DNA from 4 places in the Mesorhizobium sp. WSM4815 genome. Region 2 is predicted to be linked to each of the others. Evidence: riboswitches for the same ligand, from Rfam matches in the RefSeq annotation. Region 2 holds a riboswitch; each other region holds the start of a gene.

Region 1 (4,328 bases), on a different contig from region 2:
TGGCATTGGTATTTTCCGCACGGGTCTGGGACGAGGTGATCTTTCGCGACGAGCTGATCGACTTCCACGATCGCCGGGACGGCTTCGATCTGGTGTTGGCGCTGACCCGCGAGGCCGCCCCGCGCCCGTCAGACTATTCGCGGCGGGTCGATGCCGCGATGATGGAGCAATCGATGCTGCGGCTGCCCGCGCCGCCAAGGTTCGCCTTTGTCTGCGGCTCGAATGCCTTCGTGTCAGCCGCCGCCCAGGCGCTGATCGATGCCGGCGTTCCGGCAAGCCTCATCCGCACCGAGCGCTACGGGGTTTAAGCTCCCCGGTCAGGCGTCGATCTCGAGCGCCGCCAGCGGCTTCGAACAGCAGGCAAGGATGAAGCCGTCGTCGATCTCGTGATCGAGGATGCCGCCATTGTGGCTCATCTCGACCGTGCCCGAGACCTTTTTCACCTTGCAGGTTCCGCACAGGCCGAACTCGCAGGCTGCGGGGATGCGTACGCCCGAAGCGCGCGCCGTCTGCAGCACGGTCTGGCCGGCAACGCATTCGGCATCAATATCCGAAAGCGAAAAGCGGATCGGCGTTGCGGCCTCGGCAGGTACCTCGATCCCGCCCTCTGCTGGCCCACCTTTTGCCGGCCCACCCTCTGCCGGCGAACCGAACGGGGCCGGAATTTCCTCCACCGCCGGGGCCGCAAAGCTCTCCTGATGGTAGTTGGCCATGTCGAAGCCGGCCGCCTCCAGCATCTGCCGCACGGCGCGCATGAACGGGCCGGGGCCGCAGCAGAAAATTTCGCGCTCGCGAAAATCGGGCGCCAGCAGCGGCAGCCGTATCGCGTCGATCCGGCCCATATGGCCGAACCAGCCCTCACGGCTGGACCGCTCCTCGATCATGAAGCCGAGCGTCAGGCCCGGCATGCGGCTGCCGAGCAGCTCGAGCTCCTTGCGGAAGATGATCTCCTCGGGCTTTCGCGCGCAGTTGACGAAGCCGACATCTGTCCATGGCGCGCAGTCGTTCAGCCAGCGCAGCATCGACATCATCGGCGTCACGCCTGAGCCGGCCGAAATGAACAGATACTTGGCCGCTGGATGGCTGTGCAGCGAAAAGTCGCCCGCCGGCCCATAGGCCTTCACGTGAACGCCGGGCTTCAGATTGTCGAACATCCAGCGGGTGCCGAGGCTGCCGGCCTGCGCTTTCACCGTCACCGCGATCGAGAACGGCCTCGACGGCGAGGACGACAGCGTATAGGTCCGCATCATCGGGCCCTCGGTGGTCGGCAGTTCCAGCGTCACGAACTGCCCCGGTCTGTAGCGGAACCAGGTCTGGTTGTCAGAGCGGAAGGTGAAGGTCTTCACGTCAGGCGCCTCGTCGCTGACGCCGATGACTTCCAGCACCTGGAGCCTGTCGTTCCAGGGCGCCATCTCGTCGAGATGGCGGTAGAGGCCAAGGTCCGTCATCGCATTCATCCCCTTGACCTCGTTCAGGCGACGCTGCGCAGCGCCGGCCGCCCGGCCTCGGCAAGGCGCGGCCCGATGAAGGAGGCGTACCATTCGACGAACTGGATGACGCCGCCCTCATGCAGTTCCGAATAGGGGCCGGGCTCATAGGCCGGCGACAGGATGCCGAAGGCGTTTTCCTCGACAATGCGACGGTCCTGGTCGTTGGTCTCGGTCCAGACATGGGTGAGTTCGGCGAGGTCGTAATCGACGCCTTCGACCGCGTCCTTGTGGACAAGCCATTTGGTGGTGACGGCCGTTTCCGTGGCACTGATCGGCAGCACGCGGAAGGTGACGGCATGATCGCCGAGGATATGGTTCCAACTCGTCGGATAGTGATAGAGCAGCAGCGAGCCGATACGGTCGGTCGAAACGCTGTCGGAAAGGTTCTTCTTCACCGCGCGTCTTCCCGTCATCGTGTAGCTGACGGCGTCGCGCAGCAGCGGCGCGCGGGTGACGCGATACTGCCCGGCCGGATCGATGCGGAACTTGCTCGGCAAGCCCGCCGCCTCGCATTTCGCCCAGTGCGCGAGCATCTCCGGATCGCTGTCGGCGCCCTGCACGCCGGTCACGGTCGGCGCTTCCGGGAATGTCTTGCAGAGTTCCGGATGGTTGCCGGCGCAATGGTAGCACTCGCGGTTGTTCTCCCAGACGAGCTTCCAGTTGCCCTTCTCGACGATGGTCGATTCGAAGGCGATTTTTGCCTCGCGCAGCCGGTGCGGCAGCAGGTAAGGCTCGATCATGGCGCGCATCGGCGCGAAGTCGGCCGGCTCGTTGGCCAAGCAGATAAAGATGTAGCCGGCAACGCTTTCGCAAGCCACCGGCTTCAGGCTGAACTGGCTCTTGTCGAAGCCGTCTGCCATCTGGCGAGCAAACAACAGCCGGCCGTCCAGCTCGTAGGTCCACTGGTGATAGGGGCAGACCAGCTTCGCCGCAGTGCCCTTGTCGGCATTGCAGACACGGCTGCCGCGATGCCGGCAGGAATTGTGGAAGGCATTGATCTTGCCTTGCTGGTCGCGGACCAGCACGACCGGATAGTCGCCGATCTGGGCGGTGATATAGCTGCCAGCTTTCGGCAACTCGCAATCGTGGCCGATGAACAGCCAGTCGCGATACCAGATCAGCTCCATGTCGAGCTTGAAGAAATCTGGATCGGTGTAGAAGGGCTGCTCGAGCGAATAGCCTTGCCTGCGGCCGTGCAAGAGCCTCAGCATGTCGTTGCGCGCGTCCATGTCCTGTCCTCGTGTAAGGACTGAACTGGTGGTGATGGAGGGAGGACCGTTTGCACGCCGGCGACAGGGCCGGACGTGCATCATCCACCTCTTGACCGCCCACCGCGATCAGTCGAGTCTGAAAATCTCGGGCTGGTTTCCGGGCTCTGGAGTGTCCTTGCGGACTCGTCGCGACACCTTCCCAGGCTTGTGGCCCAGTGGTCTCCCGTTGCGACTTGAACTCCACCACCGTTGCGGGGGCAGCGCCGGGTTCTGACCGGCTTCCCAATTCTCCGCTTCGTCGTCACCAAGCGGCACCTGAGATGGCGTGATCTAATCATGCCGGCCGGCTGACTGCCGGCATGAAAGCGACATCGTATCCATGCGGCGCGACACCGCCTGCGAAACCTGCAGGTTTATATCTGCAGGGCTGAAACCCCACTTTGTCGGCGGCCATTGTCGGCTGCCGTGACATCGAATCCGACCCGCGGCGGCGACCAGGAAGGTTAACAGTTTACAAAAGTGACTATTAGCCGCCTCTAAAATCGAACCGAACGGTTCGTTTCTGTTGACAATGAGTACAGCATGCTGTGAACGCAGATCCGCCAATCCGTCAAATCATGAATGGCTAATTTTGAATAAGATATTGAAAACGAACCATAAAACCATGGTAGTAGATGCTTCTGGTACAATTTCAAGGTGTAGATTCTTGGTCCATACGGAACAACTTCGTGATTGGAATCCGCCGAATGGCCTTCCCACATCGGGGCTGTCCGAACGACGCGCGCATCCTCCCAAGACACGCCGCTAGACGGACTGAAGACTAAGATACTGGAGTACTAAAATGAAAAAGATCGCTCTTGCTGCCGTCGCCGCTCTGGCCATCACCGGCAGCGCCTTTGCCGGCAGCGACCATTATGGGTCCAACGCCGCCACCCAGCCGACTGCTTCGGTCGACAGCTCGTATACGGCCTCTGTCCAGACGCCGGCTCACGCTGAAAAGCAGCCCGTTGGCCAGGGCGCCGACCGCAACCTTTTCGGCAACAATTAACAGCTGGTCCCAAACAGCAAAGTGGCGGTCCGCCGCTCGGGATCTGAGGAACTCAGGAGTATTTGAAATGAAGAAGCTCATTCTTGCCACCGCCGCCATTGTGGCCATATCCGGCAGCGCTTTTGCCGGCAGCGACAACTTTGGATCGAACGGCGCCAACCAGCCGGCCGCTGCGGTCGACAGCAACTCGTACACGGCTTCGATTCGGAATTCGGCTTCGCCGCAGAATCCGGTTCCGGCTGACGAGAAACCCGTCAACGGCAGCGACCGTAACCTGTTCGGCAACAACTAACAGTTCGTTCCAACAGCGGCGGCGGCATTTGCCCGCCGGGCTGGCGGAACCAAGAAAATCCAGGAGTTTTGAAAATGAAGAAGATCGTTCTTACCGCCGCCGCGCTTTTGATTGCTGCGGGCGGCGCTTTTGCCGGTAGCGACAACTTTGGCAGAACCGACATCAACAAGCAGGCGACCATCAACGTCGACAACACGCAGACTTCTTCGGTACGCAATACCGGCTCGCCGGTCTACAAGCTGCTCAACTCGTCGGGCGACGTACAGAAGTCGGCCCCGCAGGGCAGC
Region 2 (4,328 bases):
GCCAGAACCCTGCTAGCATGGTGCGGAATCATCTCTCCCACCTTTGGTCAAACGCCGACAGAGTGCCGCCTGTATGAAGGAAAAAATCTCGCTCGCCATGGCCCGGCGCATCGCGCTTGCCGCACAGGGGTTTGCCGATCCTCGCCCTAACGGCACGCCCGATCGCCGCCATCTGGCCCGTGTGCTTGGCCGGACCGGTCTGCTGCAGATCGATTCCGTCAGCGCGGTGGTGCGTGCCCATTATATGCCGCTCTATTCGCGGCTTGGCCCCTACCCGCTCGCCCTGCTCGACAACGCCGCCGTGACGCGCAAGCGCAAACTCTTCGAATATTGGGCGCACGAAGCCTCCTTTCTGCCGGTCGAAACCTATCCGCTGATGCGCTGGCGCATGGAACGGGCCGAACGTGGCGAGGAAATGTATAACGGGCTGGCCAAGTGGGGCCGCGAGCGCACCGCCTACATTGAAGACATCTTTCGCGAGGTCGTCGAACGCGGCCCGATCGCCGCTTCCGCCCTGGAAGGCCAGAAAGGCTCAGGCGGCTGGTGGGGCTGGAGCGACGCCAAGCACGCTTTCGAATGGCTGTTCTGGGCCGGCCGCATCACCACGGCGTCACGTCGTGGCTTCGAGCGGCTTTATGACCTGCCGCAGCGCGTGCTGCCGCCGGCAGTACTTGCCTTGCCTGTGCCCTCGCCTGAGGATGCGCACCGCGAATTGCTGCGCATTTCCGCCCGCGCCCACGGCGTCGCGACAGCAGGCGACCTGCGCGACTATTTCCGCCTCTCCCCCGCCGACATCAAAGGCCGCATCGAGGAACTGGTCGAGGCCGGCGACCTCTTGCCGGTGACCGTCGAAGGCTGGAGCAAGCCCGCCTATCTTCACAGGAATGCCCGTTTTCCGCGCAAGATCGAGGCGCGCGCCTTGCTCGCTCCCTTCGATCCGGTAGTCTTCGAGCGGGCGCGTACGGAAAGACTGTTCGACTTCCGCTATCGCATCGAGATCTACACCCCTGCCGAAAAGCGCCAATACGGCTATTATGTGCTGCCGTTCCTGCTCGGCGAAAGGATCGTGGCGCGCATCGACCTTAAGGCCGACCGCCCGGCCGGCGTGCTGCGCGTCCATGCCGCCTATGCCGAACCCGGCGCGCCGCCGCAAACCGCCGCCGAACTTTTTGAGGAATTGAAGCTGATGCAGGGCTGGCTCGGGCTCGAACGCATCGAGGTGACGCCTGCGGGGGATCTGGGCCATGCGCTGGCGGATGTCGCGGTTTCGTGAGGTCGATGTGGGCGCTGCCCCTCACCTGCCTGCCGGCGTCCTCTCCCCGTATAGAGACGGGGAGAGGGATGCTGTCATCGATGGTTTCGCCAATCGCCAGCGTTGCAGGCGCCGCCGTTGCGGCCAGCTCTTTCTCCCCGTCACTATACGGGGAGAAATGCCCGGCAGGGCAATGAGGGACAGCGCCGACGCGAAAATTGCCCCGCAGCGTTTCCCTCGCCGCGTCGTAGACGTGCGTTGACACGACTGCCTCCACAAGCCTAAATCCGGTTCAGACGGTCTCCTCTCGGCAAAGGGAGGAGCCAAGAGGGAATGCGGTGCGAAATCCGATTTCAAATCCGCGGCTGTCCCCGCAACTGTAAGCGACGAGCCAAGGCCGATAACCACTGGGAAAATCCCGGGAAGGCGGCACCAAGGCGATGACCCGCGAGCCAGGAGACCTGCCGTCTAGGACAAAAGAATCCGATCGCCTGGCGGGTTTTCCGGGCAAGGAGCCTGATTTGGAACGCGACAGCAGTTTTTCGGCTGAGACAGCGGGCGTATTGTCCGGCGATGATGATGCTCTGGCCGACGTCACCGTGATCGTCTGCGCCTCCTGCCGTGACGAGACCGGCTCCGACGGCCATCCTCGCGCCGGCGAATTGTTGGCCGAAGACACGCGCCGCGCCGCCTCTGGCGAAAATATCCGTATCCGCAGCGTCGAATGCCTCGGCAACTGCAAGCGCCGCCTCAGCGCCGCTATCCTGCGCGACGGCTGCTGGAGCTATGTCTTCGGCGACCTGACCGCGACCAGCGGCGCCGATCTCATCACCGGCGCAAAACTCTTCGCCACCTCGACCGACGGCCTCATCCCATGGCGCGGCCGCCCCGATTGCCTGAAGCGCGGCCTCGTTGCCCGCATCCCACCCCTCGACCTTTTGAAGGACCAGATATGACCACTTCCGTCTCGCGTGTGCCCTGCACCGTCGTCACCGGCTTCCTCGGCGCCGGCAAGACGACGCTGATCCGCCATCTGCTCGAAAACGCCGGCGGCAAGCGGCTGGCCATCATCGTCAACGAGTTCGGCGACATCGGCATCGATGGCGAGATTCTTAAGGGATGCGGCATCGACACCTGCCCTGAGGAAAACATCGTCGAACTGGCCAATGGCTGCATCTGCTGCACCGTCGCCGACGATTTCGTCCCGGCGCTCGACCAGATCCTGTCGCTGACGCCCAGGGTCGACCATATCCTGATCGAAACCTCCGGGCTGGCGCTGCCCAAGCCGCTGGTCCAGGCCTTCCAGTGGCCGACGGTGAAGAGCCGGGTGACGGTCGACGGCGTCATTGCCGTGGTCGACGGACCGGCGCTGGCCGAAGGCCGCGTTGCCAACGACATGGACGCCCTGCAGGCGCAGCGCGCGCAGGACGAGACGCTCGACCACGACGATCCGGTCGAGGAGGTGTTCGAGGACCAGCTCGCCTGCGCCGACCTGATCATATTGTCAAAGAGCGACCTGATGGACGCCGCCGGCTCGGCCCGCGCCAATGCCGTCATCGGGAAGCACGCCGCCCGCGCGGTGAAGATCGTGCCGGCCTCGCAGGGCAAGGTCGATCCGTCCGTGCTGCTCGGCCTCGGCCTTGCCGTCGAGGACGACATCGAGAACCGCAAGACGCACCACGACGACGAGCTCGATCACGAGCATGACGATTTCGACTCGTTCGTCATCGACATTCCGTCGATTGCCAATCCCGATGAGCTGGCGTTGCGTGTCGCCACGGCGGCGGAGGAAGAAAACGTGCTGCGCGTAAAAGGCTTCGTCGAGGTCGGCGGCAAGCCGATGCGGCTGTTGCTGCAGGCAGTCGGGCCGCGCGTCAACCACTACTACGATCGCGCCTGGACCGCCGCCGACGATCGCCGCTCCCGCCTCGTCGTCATCGGCCTGAAAGGGCTGAACCGCCCGGCCATCGAGCGTATTCTCGCCGGCTGACCTCAGGCACGAGCCGCGATGCACATCCTCACCACCACATCCGCCTCGCTCGACGATCTTGCCGAGCCTGTCGATCTCAGGCAGACGCCTGCGGATGTCGTGGCGCTGTCCTTCACCGACAGCGATCTGGCCGGGCTGGCGGCGGCATGGCAGGCAGATGCGGATCGGCTGCCGTCGATGCGGCTGGCCGCCTTGCGCGATCTGCGCCATCCGATGTCCGTCGACCTGTGGATCGACAGTGTCGCCCGGCACGCCAGGGTTGTTCTGGTTCGCATCCTCGGCGGCTACGACTGGTGGCGCTACGGCTGCGACCAGCTCGCCTCGACCGCCCGCGCGCACGGCATAAAACTGGCGCTGCTGCCCGGCGAATGCCGCGACGAGGATCTCCGGCTGATCGAAGGCTCGACGCTGCCGCGCCAGGAGCTCGACGGCCTGCTCGGCTATTTCCGCGAAGGCGGCCCGGAGAATATGACGGCGCTGGTGCAGAGGCTGGCAAGTCTCGCGGGATCAGATGTGGCAGTCGCGGAGCCGGTTGTCGTGCCGAAGGCGGGATTTTATGAGCCGGGATTGGGGGTCGTAGAAAGACCGGACTTTTCAAATGCTGGCGTTCCTTCGCGCCTTGCAGCCATAGAATCCGCCCCAATCATCCCCATTCTCTTCTACCGCTCGATGCTGCTCGCCGCCGATGTCGCGCCGATCGAAGCGCTTTTTGAAGCGCTGCGGCAGCGCGGCATGGCCCCCGTGCCGATCTTCGTCTCCAGCCTCAAGGACCCGGCCTCGCTCGCCTTTGTCGAGACCGCGCTTGCCGCGCTGAAGCCGGCCGCCATCATCACCGCGACCGCCTTCGCCTCGGGTGCCGAGCCCGGCGTCGAAACCCTGTTCGACCGCGCCGGCGTTCCTGTTTTTCAGGTCATCGTCGCGACGACACGCCGCGATATCTGGCAAGACAACCAGCGCGGCCTGGCGCCCGCCGACCTCGCCATGCATGTCGTCCTGCCGGAACTCGACGGCCGCATCCTTGCCGGCGCCGTTTCCTTCAAGGGCGAAAGCGAGGTCGATCCCGCATTGGCCTTCCGCGCCTTCGCC
Region 3 (4,328 bases), on a different contig from region 2:
GCGTCCAGTTCAGCGATCGAGTCGATGATCTCATTGAACTCAGAATAGCACATGTGGGTGTGAATTTGGGTCGCGTCCGCTACACCCGTTGAAGCGAGCCGGAAGCATTCGACAGCCCAGCCGAGATAATGTTTCCAGTCGGACTTCCGCAGGGGCAAGCCTTCGCGAAACGCGGCCTCATCGATCTGGATCACCCTTGCGCCAGCTCTTTCCAGGTCGGCCACTTCATCGCGGATGGCGAGCGCGATTTGGCGGCAGACCTCGGCGCGGGGTACGTCGTCGCGCACAAAAGACCAGTTAAGAATGGTCACTGGGCCTGTGAGCATGCCCTTTACCGGCTTTTTCGTCAGCGACTGGGCAAATTGCCACCAGAGGACCGTCATCGGATTGGGCCGCGATACGTCGCCGAAGATGATGGGAGGGCGCACGAGCCGGGAGCCGTAACTTTGCACCCAGCCATGCTGGGTGAAGGCGAGGCCGGACAGCTGCTCGCCGAAATGCTGCACCATGTCGTGTCGTTCGAACTCGCCGTGTACCAGCACGTCCAGCCCGATCTCCTCCTGCCAACGCACAGCCGCCTCAGTCTCCTTCTTCAGGAAGGCCTGGTAGTCGACATAGCTCAGCCGGCCCTTCGCGTGAGCGGAGCGCGCCCTGCGCACCTCGGGCGTCTGCGGGAAGGACCCGATGGTCGTCGTCGGGAACGGCGGCAGGCGGAGCGTGTCGGCCTGGACTCTCGAGCGCTTGGCAAATGCGCTCTTTCGTTGCTTCATGACGCCGTCAATGCTGCTAATTCGACCGTGGACGAGCGGATCATGGACCTTTGTAGACATTGCGCGCGCGGCGGCCGCCTCGGCAGAAGCTTTCAATGAGCCTGCTACGGCCTCCCTGCCTTCGGATAAGGCTTGGGCCAGCACGAGCAGCTCTTCAGTCTTCTGGGCGGCGAATGCCAGCCACGAACTGACGTCCACATCCAGCGCGGTCTCCATCCGCAGGTCCATCGGCACATGAAGCATCGAGCAGGAAGGCGCAATCTCGACGCGATCCAGCGGCCAGCCGGCAACGACCGGCTTGATGCGGTCGAGAATGGCAGCCAGGTTCGCGCGCCAGACGTTGCGGCCGTCGATCAAGCCAAGTGAGAGCACCAGATCCTTCGGTGCGAGCCGACCAACCGTCTCCAACTGCTCGGGAGCGCGCACGAGATCGAGATGTAGGCCCGCCAGGCGCAGCGAAAGCGTGGTCTCGAGATTGTCCCCGAGCGGCCCGAAATAGGTAGCCAGCATAATTTTCAACTTGGGCGCGGCTTTCGACAGCTGGCCATAGGTGAATTCGAAGGCAGCTCGTTCGATCGGGTTAAGATCGAGCACAAGCGCCGGCTCATCAATCTGCACCCAGTCCGCCCCCGAGAGCTCCAGCGTCCGCAGGAGTTGCTCGTAGACGGGCAGCAGCCGCGGTAGGAGCGCTATCGGATCGAAACCCTGGTCGGGAGACTTCGCCAGCTTGAGGAAGGTGACCGGTCCAAGGATGACCGGGCGTGTATGGATGCCAAGCTCTTTTGCCTCCAGAAAGTGATCGACTGGGTTCGTCGACGAGAGCGCGAATGTCTGATCCTGGCTCAGCTCCGGCACGATGTAGTGGTAGTTAGTGTCGAACCATTTGGTCATTTCCATCGCGGTTACGCGCTGCCCCTGAACTGCATGCCCGTGACTGGCGTGTCCACAACCCGCAGTATCGCCTTGCGTCCCGCGCGCCATCGCGAAGTAGATGTCGAGCGGGACCTCGCCGCCCGTCCAGCCGTAACGAGCTGGCACGGCGCCGACCATTGCTGCGGTGTCGAGCACATGGTCATACAGTGAGAAGTCGTTCGACGGGATTTTCGACACGCCGCGGTCGTGCTGCTCGCTCCAGCTGGCGGCACGGAGTGCCTTCGCCGTCGACAGAAGGTTGGCAGCAGAAGATTTTCCGGACCAGTAGCTTTCGAGCGCGAATTTCAGTTCTCGCCGGCGACCGACACGCGGCATGCCAAGCGTTGCTATGGGAACTTGCTGGGAGACATTCATTCCATACCCCGATGGTTGCGGCGGGGACAAGGAAGGCGCTAGCAGGCCGGCATAAACGCCGAGCTGCCGCGGCCACCAGACACCCCGCCCGTGACGTTGTTTACCGTGGCAGGTCTCCTGGCTCGCGGGTCACAGCCTCTGCCCCGTCTTCCCGGGGCAGTTCGCCCCAGTGACATTGATGGGTTTGGCTCGCCGCTTACAGTTGCGGGGGCAGCGCCGGCATTGCACCGGCTTCCCTCTTAGCTCTGCTACGGCAACGCCTAGCGGAGAACCACGACACGCGGACAATCGCAGCAGCCCGCTTTGTTGTCAATGAGGTATAAAGAAATGTTTATGTGTTTATGTGAACTGTTCACCTGCGGCTCCCAATTCGGAGGTCGCCGTAGAGCTGAGCCTTCTGCGCCACTCTCCGGTGTGCGCAGGCTGTGCCTGGCCGCTCGGGCAATCTGCCATTTGTACGATCCCGTCCCAAAACGACTTCGTCAAAAATGGCGCGTGTTGGCCATTCATGATCGGCAGTACTGGCCCGAAGTGCGACAACGTTCCTGAGCCTCAACAACCAGAAATTTGGAGAAAAACCGCCATCCTTCTCGGACTGGTACGCGTTCGATTTACACGCGCTCGTCTGGACAGCCTGCACAACAGGAAGGTGGGCAACACGTGGCGGAAATGCCGCCCTACAGCGAACCCGCCTGTTCAGCCTCGCGGCGCAAATTCTGCCGGGGTCTGGGGCCGATCTGCTGGATCACCAATCCGGCCGCCAGTGAGCCAAGGTCGCCGCAGGTCTGCAGGTCGCGGCCTTGCGTGTAGCCATGCAGGAAGCCGGCGGCATAGAGATCGCCGGCGCCTGTCGTGTCAACCAGTTCCTTGATCGCGGTCGCCTTGATCACCACGGTCTCGCCGCCGCGCACGATCACCGAGCCCTTTTCAGAACAGGTCACGGCGGCGATCCTGCAATCCGTGCGGATCTGCGCCAGTGCCTCGTCGAACGAGGCGGTCTGGTACAGCGACTTGATCTCGTGGCTGTTGGCAAACACGATGTCGACGGTGCCCGAGCGCATCAGCTCCAGAAACTCCTCGCGGTAGCGGTCGACGCAGAACGAATCCGACAATGTCATCGACACTTCGCGCCCGGCTGCGTGGGCGAGCTTCGCCGTCTGCCGGAACGCTTCCTTGGCGCGCGGCGGGTCCCACAGATAGCCCTCGAAATAGGTAACGGCGGCGCCCGACGCCTTGTCCGCCTCGACATCCTCCGGACCGAGCTCGACGCAAGCGCCGAGATAGGTGTTCATCGAGCGCTCGCCGTCCGGCGTGACGAAGATCATCGAGCGCGCCGTCGGCGGTTCGCCATTGAGCGGCCTGGTGTCGAAGGCGACGCCCTGGGCGTGCATGTCATGGGCGTAGATCTCGCCGAGCGTGTCATTCGAGACCTTGCCGAAGAAGGCGGCGCGGCCGCCGAAGCTGGCGACGCCCGCCGCCGTGTTGCCGGCGCTGCCGCCGGAGGCTTCGATGGCCGGGCCCATGCGGCTGTAGAGCAGCTCGGCGCGCCTCATGTCGATCAAATTCATCGCGCCCTTGATGATGCCGTTCGTCTCAAGGAATGCCTCGTCGCACTGGGCGATGATGTCGACAATGGCATTACCGATACAAAGCACGTCATAGTCCAGCATCTATTCATATCTCCGCCAAAAACCCACCCTCTGCCGCGCCGGGCGCGGGCGGGTTTTTGCAGGTGTGGAATGGAGTTGCCGTATGCCGCTGCATCCAACATCGGCGCATCACGCTGCTGCCGGTCCTGCCTCACGCAGCAGGTCCTCAGCTCTGTCCGTCCTTTCCCACGTGAACTCCGGCTCTTCGCGGCCGAAGTGTCCGTATGTCGCGGTCTTGCGGTATATTGGGCGTAAGAGATCAAGCATCTTGATGATGCCTTTCGGTCGGAGATTGAAAAGCTCAAGAACGACGCGCTCGATCCTTTTTTCGTCGATCTTTGCGGTTCCGAAGGTATTGATCAGGATAGACACCGGCGCGGCCACACCGATCGCGTAGGCAAGCTGAACCTCGCAGACATCCGCAAGGCCGCTTGCAACGACATTTTTTGCGACGTACCGCGCCGCATAGGCGGCCGAGCGATCAACCTTGGACGGGTCCTTGCCCGAAAAGGCGCCGCCGCCGTGACGCCCCATCCCACCGTAGGAATCGACGATGATCTTGCGTCCGGTGAGCCCGCAGTCGCCGCGCGGCCCACCGACCACGAACCGGCCTGTTGGATTG
Region 4 (4,328 bases), on a different contig from region 2:
CGCAGATGCAACGGGCCGGCCAGGGGCCGGGACAGATGCGGGATCATCAGCCCGACGAAACCGATGACACCTGCGACCGAGACCAGGATCGCCGTCGAGAAGGCAGCGACGAGAAACGCCGTCCTGCGCATCCGCACAACCGGCACGCCGAGGCTTTCGGCAGCATTCTCGCCGGCCAGGAAGGCGTCGAGCTTGCGATGGTTCCACAGGCCATAAGCAAGAATGGTGCACGCGCCAAGAGCAGCCAGCCCGACATTGTCCCATCGCGCCAGGCCGAGCCCGCCCATCGTCCAGAACAAAACCGAGTGAGCGGCGCGCTGGTCTCCGGCGAAGACGAGATAGTTGGTCAAGGCAATGAACATGAACGAGACGGCAAGCCCGGCCAGTATCAGCCGTTCGGGGCCTTGCCCCCTCACCCGCGAAACCAGCAAAAGCACGATGCCGGCGGCCAATATGCCGCCGGTGAAGGCGGCAACCGGCAACGTCCAGATGCCGAAACGGTCGCCAAAAATGGTGATGACGGAAACAGCACCCGCCGCCGCACCGGAGGAAAGGCCGAACAGGAACGGATCGGCGAGGTCGTTTCGGGTTACCGTCTGCAGCAGCGCGCCGATGACGCCCAGCCCGGCGCCGACACAGATCGCCATGATGGTGCGCGGCAGCCTGAGATCGACGACAATCTTGGCAACCGGGATCTTGGCGACCGGGATATTGCCGACCGAGCCGGGCACGAGGTCTCCATCCAGCCCGGCCGCATGTCCGAGCGCAGCAATCACGTCGCTCAACGCTATGACCGTCGATCCATAGGCGATCGACAGCAGAGCAAGAGCGGCGATTGCTGCCACTCCTGCTGCCATGGCCAATTCGAACGCCCTGTGGCGCAAGCTCAGAAGGCTTCCGGGTGCATCGCGCTGGCGATCTTGCCGATCGCCTCGATGTTGGCGGGTCCGGGCGTCAGCTCGGCATAGCGCAGCGCGACGAAGCGCTCATTCCGGACCGCGTCGGTCTCCTTCATTGCCGGATGGACTTTGAGGAAGTCGAGCAGTTTCCTGTAACCGCCGCCGTCCTGGTAGTCGAGCAGGATCAGGAACTGCGGATTGCGGGAAGCGACCGTTTCCCAATCCGTGTTGCCCCAGCTCGTCTGCATGTCGGCCATGATGTTGTCGCCGCCGGCAGCGGCGATCATGGCGCTGGGGATCGCGAACTTGCCTGATGTGAAGGGTTTGTCTTCGCCGGAGTCGTAGAGAAACACCCGCGTCCCCTCGCGGTCGCCGACCTTTGCCGTGATATCGGCGAGTTGCGCTTTCCAGCCTGAAACGAGTTTTTTCGCCTCGGCCCCCTTGCCGAAAATCCTGCCCAGCTTTTCGATGTCGCCGTAGAGCAGGTCCATCGAGGCGGCGGGGCGGTTGTTGTCGAGATGGACGCAGCTTTCCGTCAGCACCAGCGTCTTGATGCCGTGCGGCGCCAGCGTATCGGGCGTTACCTCGCCGCCCGGCTTCATGCCGTAATACCAGCCGGCGAAGAAGAAATCGGGCTCGACCGCGACCAGGTTTTCGAGCGTCGGGTATTTCGGCGCAAGTTCCGGAATCGCGCCCTGCCCGGCCTTGAATTCCGGATCGACCTTGTACCATCCGGTGATGCCGGTCAGGCCGACGATCGACGGTTGCAGCCGCAGCGCGAAGGCCATCTCGGCCATGTTCATATCCTGGATGACGGCGCGCTTCGGCGCGGCGTCGAACGTCAGCGGTGTGCCGCAGCTGTCGACTGTTACCGGGAAAGCGAAGGCGGCCTGGGCAAGCAGCAGAGAGGCAAAAGGCAATGCGAGGCGTTTCACGGGTGTTGCTCCTTGGTTAGATCAGAAGAGGCACGGTTCGGGACTTCGAACACCGTGAGTTCGCGGTCTTCGGTGGGATGGCGCAGCCGAAGCACCTCGACGCCGAAAATCTCGCGGATCAACTGCTTGGTCAGCGCCTCGCGCGGACCGGCGAGTGCCTGCAGGCGGGCCTCGTTCATCACCGCGACCCTGGTGGCAAATGGCGTGACCAGCGACAGATCATGCAGCACCGCCACGACGGTCATGCCAAGCTGCGATACGAGTTCGAGAAGTTCGCTGCGGGCGCGCGGATCGAGATGATTGGTCGGTTCATCGAGGAACAGGATTTTCGGCTCCTGGGCGATGGCGCGCGCCAGTTGAGCGCGTTGCCGCTCACCACCCGACAGCGAGCCGATGGTGCGGCCGAGCAGCGGCACCAGGCCGGTTCTGCGAAGCGCTTCGACGACGATGTCGCGTTGCTCGCTCCTGCGTCGCAAGCCGGCATGCGGGACCCGCCCAAGTCCGACGTAGTCGATCACGGCAAGCCGCGGATCGGGCTGACCGGTCTGGCCGACGACCGCCATGTGCAGCGCCCGCTCGGCGGCCGGAAATGTCTCCAGCCGGCGTCCGGAAAATCTCACATCTCCCCCGCTCGGACGCAGCGTGCCGCATAGCATGCGCAGCAGCGTCGTCTTGCCGGCGCCGTTGGGACCGATGATGGCGAGGCGGTCTCCCGCCGCGACCGAAAGGCTGACCGCACTGACCAGGCGCTGGCCATTCGCCGTGGCGCTCAGTTCACGCGCTTCAAGAAGAGGCTGGCAGGCGTCCAACTTACCGTCACTTTCTCAATGGCGACGGAAGGAAGCTGGACCGGCCGACAAGACCGATGTCCACGTCTCCTCCCGGCACACCCCGTCCGGTCAACTCGTGCGATGGCAGGTCTCCTGGCTCGCGGGTCCTTGCGCCATCCTGCCTTCCCAGCCTTGCCGGCCAGTGGCATTTTCGGATTTTGCTCGCCGCTTACAGTTGCGGGGGCAGCCACGGCCTCGATCCGAAAATCTCACCGTGTTCCCTTTTCACCCCTCGCCTTTCGGCTTGGGGACCATCAGTCAGCGACCCTAGTTTTCCGCCAATCCCAGCGCAATAAATTTCCGGGTTCCAGAGTGCCCCGCGAGCAATGGTCTTGTCAGAACGAGCATACCGAATCTCGTAATGTAATAACGTTACTACTTAAAAGACAACGCCTGCTCCCGTCAAGCCCTTCGCCCAACGCCTTCGACTTGCCGACCACCGTCGCATTGCGCGGTGCGCAATTTCGATCAAACTGCCTCCACCAGCAAGCGATACCATGACCTGGCCAATGCGCAGTCCCACAGCAAGGAGCCATATGAACCCGACCGAGAAAGCGCTGTGGTTCGTCGAAAGCCATCTGCCGGAGGCCATCTCGCTCGACGATGTCGCCAACAGCAGCGGTGTGTCGCGCTTTCACGTGACGCGGGCTTTCGGTGCGGCGACCGGACGTTCGGTGATGGGCTACCTGCGTTCTCGCCGGCTGACCGAGGCGGCGCGCAGGCTCGCCGCCGGCGCACCGGACATCCTCTCGGTCGCGCTCGACGCCGGCTATGCCTCGCATGAGGCTTTCACCCGTGCCTTCCGCGACCAGTTCGGCACCACGCCGGAACTGGTGCGCGCGCAAGGCTCGCTCAAAAACCTCGATCTCGTGGAGCCGATCCTGATGGACCAGTCCTTCCTCGCCAATCTCGAGCCGCCGCGTTTCGAAACCAGCCGGCCGTTCCTCATCGCCGGTCTCGGCGAGCGCTACAGCTGCGAAACCAGCGCCGGCATTCCGATGCAGTGGCAGCGGTTCGGCCCCTATGTCGGCAACATTCCAGGCGAGGTCGGCGACATCGCCTATGGCGTCTGCGTCAACGGCGACGATGCAGGCAATTTCGACTATATCGCCGGCGTCGAGGTGTCCGATTTTTCGGACCTGCCGAAGGGGTTTTCGCGCGTACGCGTGCCGGCGCAGAAATGCGCCGTGTTCGCCCATCGTGACCACATCTCGACCATCCGCCGCACGGTCAACACGATCTGGAACAAATGGCTGCCGGCCTCCGGGCACAAGATTGCCGACGCGCCCGAATTCGAGCGCTACGGTCCCGAATTCGATCCGCGCAGCGGCAATGGCGGGCTGGAAATCTGGATACCGGTCAAAGGGTGAGGAAGCCTCCGCCTTGTCTTGCCTTATCCCCTTGTGGGAGAAGGTGGCCGCGAAGCGGCCGGATGAGGGGTGTTCCAGCTTGGCACCGCCGGCGATCCGGCCAACACCCCTCAACCGTCTCGGCGCTGCGCGCCGATCCACCTTCTCCCACAAGGGGAGAAGGGAAAGACGCTACAACTCCAGGTTCCAGTTCTGGCCGACCAGATCCTTGCCGAAGGCGTGGTGGCGCTGCTGATTGGCCAGCTTGAACCCGGCCGCCTCGTAGATGCGGCGCGCTGAAGTCAGCACGTCGTT

What was found. A riboswitch is a leader RNA that binds a small molecule or an ion and turns the genes downstream of it on or off. The one in region 2 is predicted to bind cobalamin.
Region 1: it holds a riboswitch for cobalamin, as region 2 does, so the genes downstream of both, AC0L2B_RS30575 (aromatic ring-hydroxylating oxygenase subunit alpha) here and AC0L2B_RS05480 (DUF1636 family protein) in region 2, are expected to answer to the same signal.
Region 3: it holds a riboswitch for cobalamin, as region 2 does, so the genes downstream of both, metE (5-methyltetrahydropteroyltriglutamate--homocysteine S-methyltransferase) here and AC0L2B_RS05480 (DUF1636 family protein) in region 2, are expected to answer to the same signal.
Region 4: it holds a riboswitch for cobalamin, as region 2 does, so the genes downstream of both, AC0L2B_RS03720 (ABC transporter ATP-binding protein) here and AC0L2B_RS05480 (DUF1636 family protein) in region 2, are expected to answer to the same signal.

Annotation. Positions count from the first base shown of each region.
Region 1 is NZ_JBVVQS010000102.1:371,038-375,365, forward strand. Features, by position in the region: gene AC0L2B_RS30565 (FAD-binding oxidoreductase) at 1-308, shown strand, start outside; gene AC0L2B_RS30570 (FAD-binding oxidoreductase) at 318-1,448, opposite strand; gene AC0L2B_RS30575 (aromatic ring-hydroxylating oxygenase subunit alpha) at 1,472-2,719, opposite strand; cobalamin riboswitch at 2,833-3,035, opposite strand; gene AC0L2B_RS30580 (DUF680 domain-containing protein) at 3,543-3,749, shown strand; gene AC0L2B_RS30585 (DUF680 domain-containing protein) at 3,817-4,041, shown strand; gene AC0L2B_RS30590 (DUF680 domain-containing protein) at 4,116-4,328, shown strand, end outside.
Region 2 is NZ_JBVVQS010000078.1:92,559-96,886, forward strand. Features, by position in the region: gene AC0L2B_RS05475 (winged helix-turn-helix domain-containing protein) at 74-1,273, shown strand; cobalamin riboswitch at 1,533-1,735, shown strand; gene AC0L2B_RS05480 (DUF1636 family protein) at 1,774-2,208, shown strand; gene cobW (cobalamin biosynthesis protein CobW) at 2,205-3,242, shown strand; partial or broken gene AC0L2B_RS05490 (cobaltochelatase subunit CobN) at 3,261-4,328, shown strand, end outside.
Region 3 is NZ_JBVVQS010000089.1:109,471-113,798, reverse strand. Features, by position in the region: gene metE (5-methyltetrahydropteroyltriglutamate--homocysteine S-methyltransferase) at 1-2,033, opposite strand, end outside; cobalamin riboswitch at 2,148-2,348, opposite strand; gene AC0L2B_RS12185 (adenosine kinase) at 2,735-3,727, opposite strand; gene metK (methionine adenosyltransferase) at 3,836-4,328, opposite strand, start outside.
Region 4 is NZ_JBVVQS010000075.1:1,315-5,642, reverse strand. Features, by position in the region: gene AC0L2B_RS03730 (FecCD family ABC transporter permease) at 1-857, opposite strand, end outside; gene AC0L2B_RS03725 (ABC transporter substrate-binding protein) at 887-1,834, opposite strand; gene AC0L2B_RS03720 (ABC transporter ATP-binding protein) at 1,831-2,643, opposite strand; cobalamin riboswitch at 2,731-2,935, opposite strand; gene AC0L2B_RS03715 (AraC family transcriptional regulator) at 3,201-4,034, shown strand; gene AC0L2B_RS03710 (bifunctional helix-turn-helix transcriptional regulator/GNAT family N-acetyltransferase) at 4,206-4,328, opposite strand, start outside.